2 linked regions of the Synechococcus sp. PCC 7335 genome follow. Each later gene encodes a partner of the first gene's protein in a complex. Links are inferred from orthologs where the notes say so. Each region holds a gene or a part of one and is shown in the gene's direction. Other genes may lie near its edges.

What was found.
Region 2: the proteins of pheT (region 1) and pheS are in contact, whole or in part, in a crystal structure (PDB 6P24), measured with the Escherichia coli proteins. The link is inferred for Synechococcus sp. PCC 7335 from one-to-one orthologs.

What each region holds. Positions count from the first base shown.
Region 1 is NZ_DS989904.1:159,584-167,978, forward strand. The notes cover bases 3,010-6,112. They hold pheT (phenylalanine--tRNA ligase subunit beta), read left to right. Parts: upstream 3,010-3,378; coding sequence 3,379-5,847; downstream 5,848-6,112. Other genes in these bases: S7335_RS00695 (serine/threonine-protein kinase), read right to left, coding at 3,010-3,085; S7335_RS00705 (DNA polymerase III subunit gamma/tau), read right to left, coding at 5,850-6,112. Outside these bases: S7335_RS00685 (tetratricopeptide repeat protein), read left to right, coding at 327-1,073; S7335_RS00690 (hypothetical protein), read right to left, coding at 1,159-1,377; more of S7335_RS00695, read right to left, coding at 1,502-3,009; more of S7335_RS00705, read right to left, coding at 6,113-8,087; S7335_RS00710 (S-adenosyl-l-methionine hydroxide adenosyltransferase family protein), read right to left, coding at 8,196-8,395.
Region 2 is NZ_DS989904.1:760,773-768,198, reverse strand. Bases 2,020-4,889 are described here. They hold pheS (phenylalanine--tRNA ligase subunit alpha), read left to right. Parts: upstream 2,020-2,887; coding sequence 2,888-3,892; downstream 3,893-4,889. Other genes in these bases: msrP (protein-methionine-sulfoxide reductase catalytic subunit MsrP), read right to left, coding at 4,592-4,889; S7335_RS03490 (hypothetical protein), read right to left, coding at 4,282-4,509; S7335_RS03495 (hypothetical protein), read right to left, coding at 3,919-4,122; surE (5'/3'-nucleotidase SurE), read right to left, coding at 2,020-2,767. In the rest of the region: S7335_RS03520 (HEAT repeat domain-containing protein), read right to left, coding at 1-301; S7335_RS03515 (bleomycin hydrolase), read right to left, coding at 558-1,052; S7335_RS03510 (bleomycin hydrolase), read right to left, coding at 1,127-1,681; more of surE, read right to left, coding at 1,889-2,019; more of msrP, read right to left, coding at 4,890-5,599; S7335_RS03480 (DUF72 domain-containing protein), read left to right, coding at 5,784-6,698; 4-hydroxythreonine-4-phosphate dehydrogenase PdxA, read right to left, coding at 6,740-7,426.

The sequences.
Region 1 (8,395 bases):
GGTGGTTTCCACAGTGGAATCATTAGGTATCACTCCTATAGCTTTGGGCTCTTAGCTTACAACACTTGTAACCGCTAGCGACTCTATGTACATCCAGGCTAAAAGACGCACAAACGTCGTAGGCGTAGATTTCTCATAGAGCATGCAATCCGACGCTTGCTATACCTGGACTTTAGAGGTGTTTCAATCGACGTTAGATAGATGAAGTGAAGGATATCTTCTTCTCATTTTGCTAGTCGGGTCAAGTGATGTCATTTGAGGCTTTTAGAGATATCTACTGTCTCAGCTAATTTAGCTAGCAAAGTAATCTGTAGGAGACCCGGTCAATGACATATTCAAAGTCCTTTAGATCTCAAGCTAACTATCTAACGACGTTGCGCGCTCTCGTTCCTAGATCTCGTCAGAGTAAGTCGGGACAAAAGCCCGTGCGCTCTACCTATCATCCCAATGCCGATAGCTGGCTATCTTCTACAGATACTACTTTGCTGCTGCGAAAGCAGGCTGGGGATGAAGCTAAAAAAGGTAACCATATCACCGCTGTCAAAATTCTTAGTCATTTGATAGTCCGTGAACCAACTAACCCAGAGAATCTCGTCAATCGAGGACTCATGTATAGCAACCTGGGACGCGGCGACGACGCGCTAGCTGATTACAATCGGGCTATAGAATTAAACCCCAAGTTCGATCGAGCCTTCAGCAATCGGGGCAATCTACACGCGATCAGGCACAATTGGCAAGATGCGATCGCCGATTACGACGAGGCCATCGATCTCAACCCTTTGAACATCCGGGCTCGGCTCAACCAAGCGGTTACCTTTAGAGAGATGGGTAACTACGAGGAAGCGCTAATATGTCTAGATATTGCTCTGTTCTTTAGACCTAAAAGTGCCGTTCTCTACGCAGAAAGAGGGCGAACCTATCATCTACAGGGCTATAGGAATCGAGCGATCGCAGCGTACACAACCGCCTGTCATTTAGCAGAAGATAGCAGCCTCAAAGATATTAGTAGTCCAACAAAAGTTATCCGTAGAGTACTCAGTTGGACTAATAGCCTAAACTCATGCTCGCAATGACAATCTGCACTCAGCTAGCGCTATTGGCGCTGTTCGTGGATCAATCACCATCAAGGTATCTGTATCTAAGAAGACGCTATGAGGCCTAGTCAATATCGATTGACTGCGGCCCCTTTGGATTAGAGGTATTGATTCCACCCGCCGTATCATTAGCAGTCGGCACAGCCCCTTGTTTATTCAGCCAGCTCCTGACCGGATCTTCTGTCAAGTCTAGTCGAAATAAACCAGAGAAAAAGCCACCACAAAAAGCTACTGGCTGCTGGGCAAGTTCCTTTATGAACGGGGTCAGCTCATCAACAAACATAGTCAAAACTTTCCTTCTACGGCAACTAGAGCTAGTGTAACGGTCTCAGCCAAAAATTTGCTTGTTATCTCGATCAAGAATCTTTGATTGAAACCTTCGCGCTAAGCGCTTACTCAAACTTTACTCAAAAAATCTTCTGTAGCAGACTTCGGCGTCCATCAACTTGAATAGTCGACCAGTTAGTCAGCGCAGTGGCTAATTGAGCATCGCTAAGCGTGGCTCCAGTCAAATTGGCCCCACAAAGATTAGCACCGTCTAGTTTCGCAGAGTCTAGGTTAGCTTTGCTGAGGTTGGCACCCCGTAAGTCAGCCCCCTCTAAATTGGCATCGGCTAAATAAGCACTCACCAACTTCGCATTTTTGAGGATGGCTCTAGTAAGATTTGCCTGTCCCAAATTGGTATTAGAAAGATCAACGCTGGTTAGATTTGCCTCGCGCAAGTTGGCTTTGGCAAACCTAGCGTCTGCAAAGGTTTGTTTGTAGAGATCAAGCTGTGTAAGTATTTGATCAGAAAAGTCGCGATAGCCTTTTGCGTAAGCATCAATTAGAGATTGTGCTGTGTATTTTTTGCGTCGCCGCCGCTCTACGCCCTTGTAGTGAGTACTGCTATTCAGACGGCGTTCTTTTCCCTTGTAGTGAGTACTGTTGTTCAGACGGCGTTCTTTTCTAGCTCGAATAGTCGCGGCTATGCGAGCAGAGCGCGATGTTCGCGTCGTAGGCTGGGTGCTTTTCGTAGGTTGGGTGCTTGGTTGGTTATTCGTATCAGGTCCTGGTGTTGCAAAAGATAGGTTTTGAGCCAAGCTATCTAGATACGGCTCAACTTCAAGATCCCGTATAATCTCTTCTGCCATTTGATAGCGCTTATGCACTGAGATATCGAGCATTTTCACTAGGACTTGAGAGAAATGACTACTCACAGAAATACGCTCTTGCCAAAGAAGCTCGCCAGTTTGAGCATTATAGGGAAGATCTTTCGGTGGGATACCTGTGAGCAGGTAGATGCAAGTAACGCCAATAGCATACAGATCGCTAGCATATACAGGACGCATGGCCATTTGTTCTGGAGGCGCGTATCCAGGAGTACCAATAGCGTAGGCAGTCAGTGCAGCTTGATCCGTTGGATCAACCGTGGGTTGACTGACCTTGTCTTTGACTGCACCAAAGTCGATCATGACAAGCTGCTGATCTTGTTCGCGGCGGATAAGGTTAGCCGGTTTGATATCTCTGTGAATGATCTTGTGGCTGTGAATATATTGGATAACGGGCAGAATCTCTTTGAGAAATTGTTTGACGCTCACTTCTGTAAAAAGGCCTGATTCTTTGACCTCTTTTTGAAGTGTGGAACCGCTGACGTATTCCTGCACTAGGTAGAATTCCTTAGCCATCTCGAAATAGTCAAGTAGTCTAGGAAGCTGAGGGTGATTTCCAATCTTGCCGAGAATTTTGGCTTCTCTTTGAAAGAGATTACGGGCCATATCTAGCAGATTAGGAACATCTGTAGTGGGTCGGAGCTGTTTGATAACGCAGGCGGGATAGCCAGGCAACCGCTGATCACGGGCAAGGAAGGTGGCACCAAACCCCCCTCGACCTAAAGCACCTATCACTCGATAGCGATCGCGTATCCACAGCTTACTGCCGCAGCTTTTGCAAAATCTAGCGGCGTTGTCATTCTTAGGATCGAGGCAACCGGTCTTAATGCAGTAGGTCATTGCAAAATCTGCGTCTGGGCGTATTTTGAGTATGCCCGTCTGTATAGCAGAGTGAGGATGCAGGCTTACTTTGCACATCGATCTGCCTGACCTCGTACAGCGGTTCTAGCCAAATAGACTGTCCTAAGCAGCTCAGCACCAGCAATAGGCGCAAGCGTGGGATTCTAGACAGGAAACCGTAGTACCATAAGTCGAGGCTGGCTCTCCAATATCACTTGGAAATTTCTTTGAAGCGTACTCAAGACTATTGACAGCCTGATTTCTTAAAAAAGCGCCTAAGCGTCGATTTCACAATGCGTGTTTCTGTTAACTGGCTCAAAGAGCTTGTCGAGTTTGACTTTTCGCCGGAGGCACTAGCTGAAGCGCTAACAATGGCGGGATTCGAGGTCGAAGAAATAGAAGATCGGCGCAGCTGGGCAGAAGGCGTGGTAGTAGGTCGGGTATTAGACACATCGCCTCATCCAGATGCAGCCAAGCTGAGTGTCTGTACGGTTGATATTAATCAAGGCCAGACTTCAACTATTGTCTGTGGAGCGGCGAATGTTGGTGCGAATACGTGTGTGCCGGTAGCCACGGTCGGCAGCTATCTACCTAAAGTAGATTTGAAAGTTAAGCCGCGCGAGTTGAGAGGAGTCGCATCGGCAGGAATGATCTGCTCTCTAGCGGAGTTAGGGTTAGCTCGAGACTCTGAAGGGATCTATATCTTCGATGAGCAGCAATTTGAGCAGGGAGAGATTTCGATTGGTCAAGACGTGCGACCTCTACTTGGCCTAGATGATTTTGTCTTGGATGTGACCTCTACAGCGAACAGAGCCGATGCCCTAAGCATGGTAGGCATCGCCAGAGAGATTTCAGCTATCACTGGAAACCCTTTGAAGCTACCAATCTCTGACGATCTGCCAGGAAGTAAAACAGCCTTAGACAAAGTAGATATCACACTGAGCGAGCCTAAGATCTGTCCTATCTATATGGGAAGTGTTTTAGAAGGGATTAGGATTGGGCCATCTCCAACTTGGCTACAACAGCGCTTAATTGCCGCCGGGACCCGGGCAATCAATAACGTAGTCGATGTCACCAACTATGTTTTGTTAGAGTGGGGCCAGCCGCTACATGCTTTCGATTTAGATAGACTCATGGCAGTAGGTGAGCAAGATTCACTCTCAGTAAGTGTTCGCTACGCAACAGAGTCTGAATCATTAGTGACATTAGACGATCAAGAGCGGCAGCTAGCAGCGCAGACAGTGTTGATTACCGCGAACGATGTGCCAGTGGCCTTAGCTGGTGTTATGGGTGGGGCCAAGACGGAAGTTATCGATACGACAGAAAGGGTATTCCTAGAGGCGGCCTATTTCGACTCGGCGGTAATTCGCAAATCGGCTAGGTCCCAGGGACTGCGTACTGAAGCCTCGGCTCGGTATGAACGAGGAGTAAACCCGGCCGAGCTGAAATTAGCTCGCGATCGCGCCCTTCAGCTTTTTATCGAAACCGCAGGCGCAACGCTAGTTGGACAGGGCGAAGATCGCACTGAGATAGGCAATATCTCACCGACTAGAGAAGTTTCGCTGCGCTTGAGCCGGGTTCACCAAATCCTAGGCGAGGTCGTCGAGCAGGGAAGCACCAAGGCACTAGACAAAGCAACTGTTGAAACGTTATTGAGCAAATTAGGCTGCAAGGCAACTGCTACCGATGAAGACACTTGGACAGTAGAAATCCCGCCTTATCGCTATCGTGACTTAGAGCGCGAAATTGATCTGATCGAAGAAGTCGCTAGGCTCTATGGCTACGACCGCTTCGCCAACACGCTACCAAGCCAGACCTCACGCGGCTATCTTTCTCAAGCGGCAGCGTTGTCTAGGCGGCTACGAGCAGCTTTTCGAGGAGCGGGATTAACAGAGGTCATTCACTATTCTTTAACTAGCCCAAGCTCTGATCGGCAAGTAGTCATCGCAAATCCTTTGTTCACCGAGTACTCAGCGCTGCGAATTGATTTACTAGATGGGTTGATTGCAGCCTTTGAGCTCAACATTAATCAAGGAAACGGGCCACTCAACGCTTTTGAGATCGGTACTGTTTTCAATCAGCCTGACGACGATCCAGAGGGCGATCCGATCGAATCGATTAAGGTCTCAGGAATTGTCGGTGGAGATGCTCGCCAGGGACGCTGGGAAAATAGCAATCAAGAGAGGCCGCTCACCTGGTATGAGGCAAAAGGCATTCTAGAGTGCGTGTTTGATAATCTAGGACTAGCTGTGGACTATCGGGCTGAGGCTAGGGATGAGCGACTCCATCCTGGACGAACGGCGGGTCTGTTTGTGCGAGGTCGTACGCGGCTAGGGACTTTTGCGCAGCTACACCCAGAGCTACGCCGCGAGAGAGACTTGCCGGAGGCGGTGTATGTCTTTGAGCTAGATTGGGCCGTATTAGAAATGTGTTTGACTGGAAAGCGTGGTAAGGCCGTTAAGTTTGAGGCCTTCTCTAGGTATCCAGCTTCTGATCGAGATCTCGCATTTTTTGCCCCAATTGAGGTAAACGTCGCTGAGCTGCAAAAGGCAATGAATAAATCGGGCGGCAAACTGTTAGAGTCAGTGACTCTATTTGATGAGTATCGTGGGCAAGGCGTACCGGAAGGCAGTCGCTCTTTGGCGTTTAGGCTAGTTTATCGAGCAAGCGATCACAACCTTACCGACAAAGATATCGATCCTATTCACCAAAAGATTCGCGCCACTTTAGAAAAAACCTACAAAGTTAGTCTGCGTAGCTAGGTCTAGAACGGAACATCTGGGCCAGGTGCAGAAGATTTGGGTCCTTGGTTAGAGTCTGTTTGTTCGGTCGATCCTGGTAGTGGAGGATCAGCATCGTCATCTAGATTAACAATCTGACCGTTGAAGAAGCTAGCAAATCGCTTTATCTTCTCTTGTTCTTGGTCAGCAAGCTGTCGATTAACAGACGCATCTAGCCTCGGATTAGATGGAGTACTCAGTTGCGTAACAGGTTTATGAACGTTGGGCACAGAGATATTTGAGCTATCTGACAGTTCGATATCTGCGCCACTGCTAATTTCTAGATAGCTGTTATTGGTAGATTGTCCATTCGATTGGTTACCTGGTTGATTGGTTGGCGGATTAGTCGGTTGATTTCTTTGTAGAGTCGAAGGCTGTGAGTGAGGCGAAAGGCCAGTGGATGAACTAGCAGATGACTGGGCAGCAGGATCTACTGGCTTTGACGTGTCGACAACTTCCAAAGATATTTTGATGGGTCGCTGAAAAACTGTTTGGAAAGCAGCTTCTAGATTGGGAATGCGCTCTCTAGCTGCTTTTTGAAGGGGAGCCGAACGAAATCCAACTTTTGCACCTACCCCATCAAAACCGAGTAGCATTCCCTGCTGAGACATCAACATCTGCGTCCCACGAGGTTGCAGCACCGCTAGGATCTGTTTCCACAAATCACTTAGATTACCGAAGGCAACAGCTATTGGCTTTTCTGGGGCTGCCGGCTTTAAGGGAGTGGGCTGTGTAGCAGAAGCAGCAGACGGATCTGATAACACTGCTGCCTTGGCTGGGTCTAGATTATTAGAAGAGGCAGAACTATCAGATAGTTCTGCTTTAGGTTCATTCGGTTCGCCTGGAATAGCTGGTAGTGATACGGGAGGCTCTGTTGGAGACTTGGAGGCACCGGTAGCAGCCGTCTGTGCTGGCTGATCTACCGAGGGCGGCACTGGATGCTGAATAGTTGATGCGATCGCAGGCTTAACGATTGGCGGCGTGATGCTAGGTGCAATCTTAGGCTTAACACTAGAGGTGATATCAGTCGCTGCTGTTGTCTCGCGCGCATTATCGACAGCGGCACTGTTAGCCCTGTTAGTAGCTGGGTTCGTAGCAGCGTTACTAGCAGGAGTACGCTTGGCCATCACCTCTAGCGCACTAGGTAGTAGTCCGGTCAGCGTAATTTCTAACCACAACCGTGGCTGAGTTGTATTTTTGATCTGAACTTCTGCGCTTTGGAGTTTCTGTTGGCTAGCAAGCAGCGCAGCAGCAGATAGCTTTTGCGCAAAAGGAATCATCTCAGCCCAGGTAGGTGAGGTAATTGCCACAAGATCGACGCGTTTGGGCGCACGTTTGGCAATTAGCAAATCGCGGTAGAACCCCACCAGGCTTTGCAGCACAATCAAAGGCTCTCTGCCCTTGTCCATTAGATGGCGAACGCGCTCTAGCAAGGCGGTGCTATCATCGGCGGCGATCGCTCTTACCAGATTCAGCAAATCTCGCTCAGGAACGGCCCCCACCAAGTCCCAAACCGTCTCAACCGTAATTTTATTGGCTTGCAAACTCAGCTGATCTAGCAGGCTTTCAGCATCACGCAATCCACCTTGAGAGATCTGAGCGACTAGCTGAATCGCGGATGGTTCAATTTGAATAGCCTCTTCAGCCGAAATATAGCTCAAATGTTTGATCATAGACGGCAGCGGAATGCGGCGAAAATCAAACCGCTGACAGCGAGAAATAATCGTCGGCAGGACCCTTTGAGGATCGGTCGTAGCCAGTACAAACACTACTCTGCTCGGTGGCTCTTCTAGCGTTTTAAGCAGCGCATTGAACGCAGCCGTACTCAGCATATGAACTTCGTCGAGCACGTAAAGCTTGTACCTGCATTGTACGGGTGCGAACTGCGATCGCTCGATCAGCTCGCGAATATTATCCACACCAGTATTACTTGCCGCATCGATTTCGACGACATCTAGCGCAATCCCTTGGATCACTGCTTGGCAAACGTCACACTGACCGCAGGGCTGAGCTGTTGGCACCTCTGAGCTAAGACAGTTGAGCGATTTTGCTAGGATCCGAGCACTAGACGTTTTGCCAGTGCCTCTAGGACCACAAAATAGATAAGCTGGAGCAATCCGCTTTTGCTCTAAGGCATGCGTGAGGGTTTGAGCGATCGCATCTTGACCCACTAGCTGAGAAAACGTTTGCGGTCGATACTTATGGTGAAGAGGTTCGTACAAGCGCTGCTAACCTGAGTACGGCTATCGCTACTAAGATATCGTCTCAGTGAAAAGATTGTCTAAACTATTGCATCTGATACTTGTTCGGGCAGTACCTATGCGCCGAAACTACTGCACTTCGGAAATTACTACAGAGAGCGGACTGCCAACTTCAGCCACACCTTGAAGTGTTTTAGCAGCGTTACCACAGCTACAGGCTATCTCTATCCACCCGTGGCTACCAACTACTGCACACAGCCTACCTACAGGGACATCAGCGTATGTGCTTACACCCGTAAATTCAAACTGACGATGGGGCGTTTCGAGCG
Region 2 (7,426 bases), 600 kb from region 1 along the record:
TAGGAAAAGGCTCGTCTGGATGGTAAACCGCAATTTGAGCCATTGCTTTTGCACAGCTAGCTCGCACTGTGTCGTTCTCGCTATTAATCATCTGTTCGACTACTCTGGGAACAGAGGCCATGCCGATCGCACCCAGGGTCTTTACACAGGCGCGCCGATAGACTACATCGTCTTCTCCTAGCGCTGCCATGAGCTTAGGAATAGTCTGCTCGTCACGATTATCTACAATCTCTATCATGGCCCGCTGCCGCATAGCTGGATTAGGATGCTTAAGCTGATTAAAAACAGAGTCGGCGACCATGGCAACGGATCAGTAAAGATAATACAACACAAAAAAACTCCTGGGAAATCCCTATCACAAAGGCATTAGCCAGGAGCTTTTAGTCTTTAACGTTTCACGCTTTTTTTAACGTCTTTCAAGCAATAGGTCAGGGAACTGAACCAGGCTCACTCTTGTCTGCTTACTTTTCTCCATAGAGTTGCTAGATAGAGCTAACAAGTGTAGGCAAGAGCTACAACTTGCCAGCTCTACGAGTTGCTAGCTCTACGAGCGCGATCTATGAGAGTGAGTTGATCACGTAGTCAAGCAGCGCACGGAACTCAGTGAGAGCCTGAGGGGACATGTCACGAGGAGCACAAGCGCGATCACGAGTGAACTGCATAGCAGTTACATAAGGCGCTGTTGGCAAGTTCAAGGAACGATACACTTCACGTGCACCAGCAATGCCCCACTCGTCTAGAGGACCTGTGCCGCCAACAACTAGGCAGTAGTTGATCAGGCGTAGGTAGTGCTTGATGTCGCGAAGGCACTTGTCCTTCTTACCCTGGTTGCCGCCTGCTTCACCTTCGTTAGTGAGGTAAGGATACTTCTTAAAAGCAGCATCATAAGCTTCTTGAGCAACCTGGTCTAGACCAGAATTGAGCTTCTCAGCGGCTTCTAGGCGAGCAGCGGCACGCTGCAATCCACCTTGAACGGCCTGCAGATCAGCAGAGCCAGGGAAGCGTCCGGCAGCATCAGCCGAAGCAATAGCGGAAGTAACAACTGATTTCATTTCTCAAATCTCCAAAGTTAGTTATGTTTGATCGGTTAGTTAAATAAACTCAAAAGCTAATTGCCATAAGGCGATTAGGAAAGAGCCGATACAACGCGATCAAAATAGCCAGCAGCTTCAGAAGCTAGAGCAGAGCAGTCTCCTTCTGGCGCATCGTTCTTGTTATAGCGAGTACCACCAGCTTCGGGGCTGTTAGTTCCCTTGAGGTGAGCGATACTAGAAGCCTTCATGATGTTGACTGCCCGGGCAGCAGAACCAGTGGGTACGCCTAGTGCAGCGTAAGTTTCTTTCAAACCGTTTAGGCAACGATCATCGAGTACGGAAGCATCACCTGCAAGCAAAGCGTAAGTGACATAGCGCAAAACGATCTCACCATCGCGCAGGCAAGCGGCCATGCGACGAGTGGGATAGCAGTTACCACCTGCCTGGATCAAGCCAGTGTTCTCGCAGATCATGCCAGAAACAGCATCAGAAACGATACAGCTAGCGTTGGAAGCGATCGCATTAACAGCGTCTAGACGCTTGTTTCCTTCGGAAACAAAGCCCTTTAGCGCTTCGAGTTCGTCGCCACCGATAGTAGCGGTCTTAGAGTCGGCCGAAACAACGGCTCTAGAGAAAGCGTCAAGCATTAAGCTCTCCTTCTTCTTAATACAGCAACTGACCCTTTCTGTGGTCAGTGATACAAGACTACGAGAAGTCCCGTCATCTAGTCCGCTTTATTAAAAACAAAGCAACAATCCGTTACAATCTTCTCATGATTATCCTCAACACCCCTGGCAGCAAGGAAATACAAATCTTTACAAACCTTGAGCTGCGTTACATAAGTACATCAAATCCTAATATTTTGCAGTACCCGGTACTTCTTTCAAGCTTTGCTGCTTCCATGCGTCAATAGACGGCAACGCTGTATAGGCCGTTAAATTTCCTTGAAGTGGGGTGATCGTGATGTGGTTTTTCTTGATGGCCTGCACGTCTGTCATAAACCGCTGGCCGACTTCTATCAAAGCTCTACTCAATACAGTGTGACTCGGCGAGCTAAATGCCTGCTCGACTGGCATTGGAATTTCAGCATCTTCTTCCTCCATAATCTCCCCTGCTAGCCAGTAATAGATCCTGCCTCTAGGATCGACCCGTTTCTCAAATTGATCGAAGTATCGTCGTACGCCTTGATGGGTGATGACTGGCGGCTGAATCTTCGCAACTTCTACAGGTGGAATATTGACATTCAAGAGCACCGGCAGAGATAACGGTTGCGTTTCTAGCGCTGTGATCAGATGAACGGCAAAATTAGCGGCAGGCTGAAAGTTAGGGTAGCCGCTAAGCAGACTAATCGCGATCGCGCTCACGCCTTCTAGTACCCCCTCCATTGCTGCTGATACTGTGCCGGAATACAGCACATCCGTTCCTAAATTAGCTCCGTGATTGATTCCTGATACTAGAAAGTCTGGTTTTTCTAGCAGCAGTGCGTCTAGTGCTAACTTCACACAGTCCGATGGTGTTCCAGAGCAGGCCCACGCCGTTACCTCTGGGTCAAAGACACCTTCTGCCTGCTCTACCCGAAGTGGTTCATGCAGGGTCAATCCGTGTCCTGTTGCTGATCGTTCTCGGTCAGGGCAAACCACGGTTACTTGGTGACCAGCCTTTGCCAACTTATTTGCCAGCGTTCTAATTCCCAACGCGAACACACCATCGTCGTTGCTCACCAATATCTTCATAGCTTACTTCCTTGTGAAGGTCCCTATGGGCTAGACCTCTCTGGCAGGTTAACATAGACTAATTTGCACAATTAGTAGGTTCTCTATAGCCTGCTTGTTTAAATCTTGTTTGGAGTAGCCGTGAGCGCCACCACCTCAACCGAAATCGAATCTCAGCTCAGTGCCGTCCAGCAGAGTGCCATAGCAGATATTATCGCCGCTAGTAGCCTAGAAGAGGTAGAGGCAGCCCGCGTTAGATATTTAGGAAAGAAAGGTGATCTTTCTAAAGTATTAGGTGGCATGGGTAAGCTTTCAGCCAGCGAGCGGCCCAAGGTTGGCGCTACGGCAAATCAGGCTAAGAGCGCTTTGCAGTCGGCTATTGATCAGCGCAAGTCAGAGTTACAAGCTGCCGAGATGCAGGCTCAGCTAGCTGCCGAGACTATAGATGTAACGATGCCAGGTGTCTACGCGCCTCAAGGCCGAGTTCATCCAATTAATAGCATCATCGACCAAATCACTGATATCTTTGTTGGGCTTGGCTATACCGTTGCCCAAAGCCAAGAAATTGAAAGTGACTATTACAACTTTGAAGCGCTGAATTTCTTGCCAGATCATCCTGCTCGCGATATGCAAGACACGCTGTATCTACCTGGCGGTCAGCTCATGCGTACTCATACATCTAATACGCAAATTCGCTACATGGAGAATAACCAGCCACCGATGCGAGTCCTAGCTTCTGGGCGCTGCTACCGTCGCGATACAGTTGATGCGACCCACTCTGCGGTCTTTCATCAAATTGAGTTTTTTGCGGTCGATAAAGACATCACTTTCACCGACTTGCGCGGTACAGTCCAACTATTTTTGGAAGCGCTGTTTGGCGATATTGAAGTCCGTTTTCGCCCCAGTTATTTTCCCTTTACCGAGCCTTCTGCGGAAGTGGATGTTCGTTGGCAAGGTCAGTGGTTAGAGGTGATGGGCTGCGGCATGATTGATCCTAATGTGCTCAAGGCGGTGGGTTGCGACCCCGAGACTTATTCCGGGTTCGCAGCGGGCTTAGGTGTAGAGCGTTTGGCCATGGTCCAGAGTAAAATTGACGATATCAGACGCCTTTACAAGAGCGATCTGAGATTCTTGAGGCAGTTCTAGGATAGCTTTTAGGATAGCTGTCGGGTTTAGGCACTCAGGGACTTACGCAGCTTACAAGGGATGCGAATAGCCTTGATAGAAGCTCTTGAGGGCACGCTTTTGGGTGCGTGGGCAAGGTCTAGTTCGCTTAGCCCAGAGGGAATAAGCGCTTTTAGTAGATCGGTCAGTTCGTCGCCCTCGGCTGCGTAGTCAACCAGATAAGTAGTGACTGAAGATGTATCTGTATCCATAGGAACCCCGTACGGCTTTGAGTACTCTGTCGACTCATGCTTCGCTAAGCTACGTACTAAATGTTCCCAGTAGGTGATGTTTGTATCTGTGTAATTACATGGATATACGTAGATATATCAAGTCTGGCAAGTCTATGCCTGCAGCAAAGCGTCTAGGTGTTATTGCCAATCGAAGTGAGTGTGTATCCATTTCTTAGCCTGGGCGATCGCGCGTTCTGGGCTATCTGCTCTCGGTACAGCCACGGCGCTGCCAGTGTCGTAGGTTACCCAAGCTGAATAGATCTGTTGCTCGTGGTGCGTAGACTTGGTTACCTCAACTTTCATCCCTCGGTAGATGAAAGCCCAGGTAACTGCTGGATAATCAGGAATAGCGATGTGCTCATGCATAGTGGCCCCTCTCAATAAAAAGTATCTTAGTCACGTTAGTCAGTCACATCAGACATCTAGTCACATCAGACATCTAGTCACATCAGACATACAGCTTGGCAACATAATCACCATACCCGTTGTACAAGCGGGTAGGCTGCTTTTCCCAATCCCAATCGTTGCCTTCGCCCATCAAGCGTTCTTGAGTCTGTGACCATCTGGGATGAGGAACCTGAGGATTCACATTCGCCTCGAACCCGTATTCGTTGGGCGAAATAATGTTCCAGTAGGTCGTGGGCTGCTCAGCAACGAAGTCTATCTTGACAATGGACTTTGCGCCTTTGAACCCATATTTCCAAGGCAGCACCATCCGGATAGGCGCACCGTGCTGCTTGGGTAGCGTGCGACCATAGATACCTACCGCAAAGAAGGCCAACTCGTTTGCCATTTCTTCGATGCGTAAGCCTTCATGATAGGGCCAAGGCAGACTAGATAATGAAAGATTAGGGCCAGACATGACGCTAGGATCAAAGAAAGATTCAAACCGGACGAATTTGGCTTCAGGCTTTGGATCTACGGCTTCAATCAGCTTCTTCATGGGAAATCCTAACCACGGAACGACCATCGCCCAAGCTTCGACACAACGGAACCGATAGATTCTCTCTTCTAAGTCGAACGTGTTGAGAAGATCGTCGGCATCGTAGGTTTTGGGCTGGTTTACGAGGCCACCAACACTCAGCTTCCAGTCTTCAGAAGGAAGGGCTTGGGCTTGGCGCCAAATGTCTTTAGTTCCGCCAAATTCATAGAAGTTGTTGAATCGACTGGCATACTGCTGTTCTGTAATGGGACTATCAGCAAGTGACTCAAAATCGGGATGAGTACGAAAGTTTGAAAGCTTGCGTCCAAGCGTTGCTTCAAAGTCGTCGCGATCATCTTCACTGAGTGGGGGGCGACAGCTATTGAGGGCGATCGCGCTTCCCATGCCAATTCCTACGCCAGCCGCCGCCTTTAAGAACTGCCTTCTAGAACGCTTGCGATTATAGAAGACACTCTCAGCAGTAGCCTGATGCTCCAAGAGCTGCCACTCGGGACGAATACGAGGAAAGACCATAGTCTGTTTTTAAGATGGCGACAATTTTACTCCTAATATATAGAGGCTAGTCGGATAAATTCTGACAGTCTGCTGAGAGATAGGTACTGACAGAAAGCTTCAAGCGCTGCGTTTTCAGATCGCTTAAGCTGCGTGGGTACATAGCTAAAGCTGATAGCGGCTAAAGGTGGTAGCTAAGTGGTATATGGCTGACTTGAGTGCAGTAAAGCAAGAACCGTGGTCAGACCCGCTCAACTTTCGACTGGGCTGTGCCGTTTGGGCGTTCAAAGACTGGGTGGGTAGCTTCTATCCAGCAAAGAGTCAGCCAACAAACTTTTTGAGGCTCTATGGCGAGCGAATGTTAGGTGTAGAAGGTAATACAACCTTTTATTCGGTGCCTTCGCTAGAGGTGGTGAAGCGCTGGTCGGACAATACGCCTTCAGGCTTTCGCTTTTGTCCAAAGCTGCCTCGCCAGGTTACTCACGCGGGTCCATTGGTGGCACATTTACCAGCAGCGCAGTCTTTCTTGTCCTTGATGCAGCAAGGATTAGGTACTCGCCTAGGTCCGATTATGATTCAGCTGCCGCCAAGCTATTCTCCGGCTGCATTTAACGATCTAAAGAACTTTCTAGAAGCTTTGTCCAAAGAGTCTACGCCAGTGGCCGTAGAAGTGCGGCACCTAGATTGGTTTCGGCCACCCTTCGTAGATCGACTGAGAGTGCTATTGACAACTCTAAATGTAGGCCAGGTATTGCTAGATAGCCGGATGATGTACGTTCATGAAGACGAAGGTGATATCGATCCGCAAATGTACTCTACTCGGCGAAAGCCAAAGGTTCCTTTGCAGCCCCAAGTAACGAGCGACTTCGCAATTGTTCGCTACATCAGCCATCCACACATAGTCCGCAATCAGGGCTATCTAGCGGAGTGGGTAAGCAAAGTTGACGAATGGCTGAGCATCGGGACGCAGGTTTACTTTTTTGTACACTGCCCGATGGAAGTAGAGTCGCCTAGAGTCGCTCGGCATTTTCAAACGATGTTAGAAGCCGCAAACGTGAAGGTACCCCCTTTGCCTTGGATGCACTTAGAGCAGCCTCTAGAGCAGTTACGCTTGTTTTGAGTACCTGTCTAGAGCACTTCTGAGCACTCTTGATTTTTGAGCTATTGCGATTTCCGTAGGCGCTGAGTGGCCAGTTCAATCGCTAAGTCCAACGCAGCTTCTGTACTTTGCGGACGAGCGAGTCCTTTTCCCACAATGTCAAAAGCGGTTCCGTGGTCAGGCGACGTGCGAATGAAGGGTAGTCCGATGGTCGTGTTGACAGCTAGATCAAAGGCAAGCAGTTTGACTGGTATTAACCCCTGGTCGTGGTAAAGCGCTAGGTAGCCATCGTGTGCTCTGTGTTGATGGCTGTTCGAGTCAGTACTCGAACCATGCCAAGCTTGGCCAGGGTTGACCCACATTGTATCTGGCGGAATCGGCCCGTCTAATTGGATATGAGTAAATCGCTGCTGTTGGTCTTTGATCCACGGAATTAGCCAGTCTTGTTCTTCTGTGCCTAGCTGCCCTTGTTCGCCGCTATGAGGATTTAAGCCTGCGATCGCAATTCTAGCCTCATTCAATCCGAAGTCATTTTGCAAACAATCGATCAAAAGCTCTAGCTTAGCGGTCATTACTTCAGGCGTTAGCGCCTGCGGAACTGCTTGCAATGGGATGTGTGTGGTTGCTAGCAATGTTCTCAAGAGCCAGCCATTTTGGGGCGATTTAGCAACGAATAGCATGCCGAATCGATGCGTATTTGACATCTCTGCGAGCAGTTCGGTCTGCCCGGGATAATTGTGCCCCGCTGC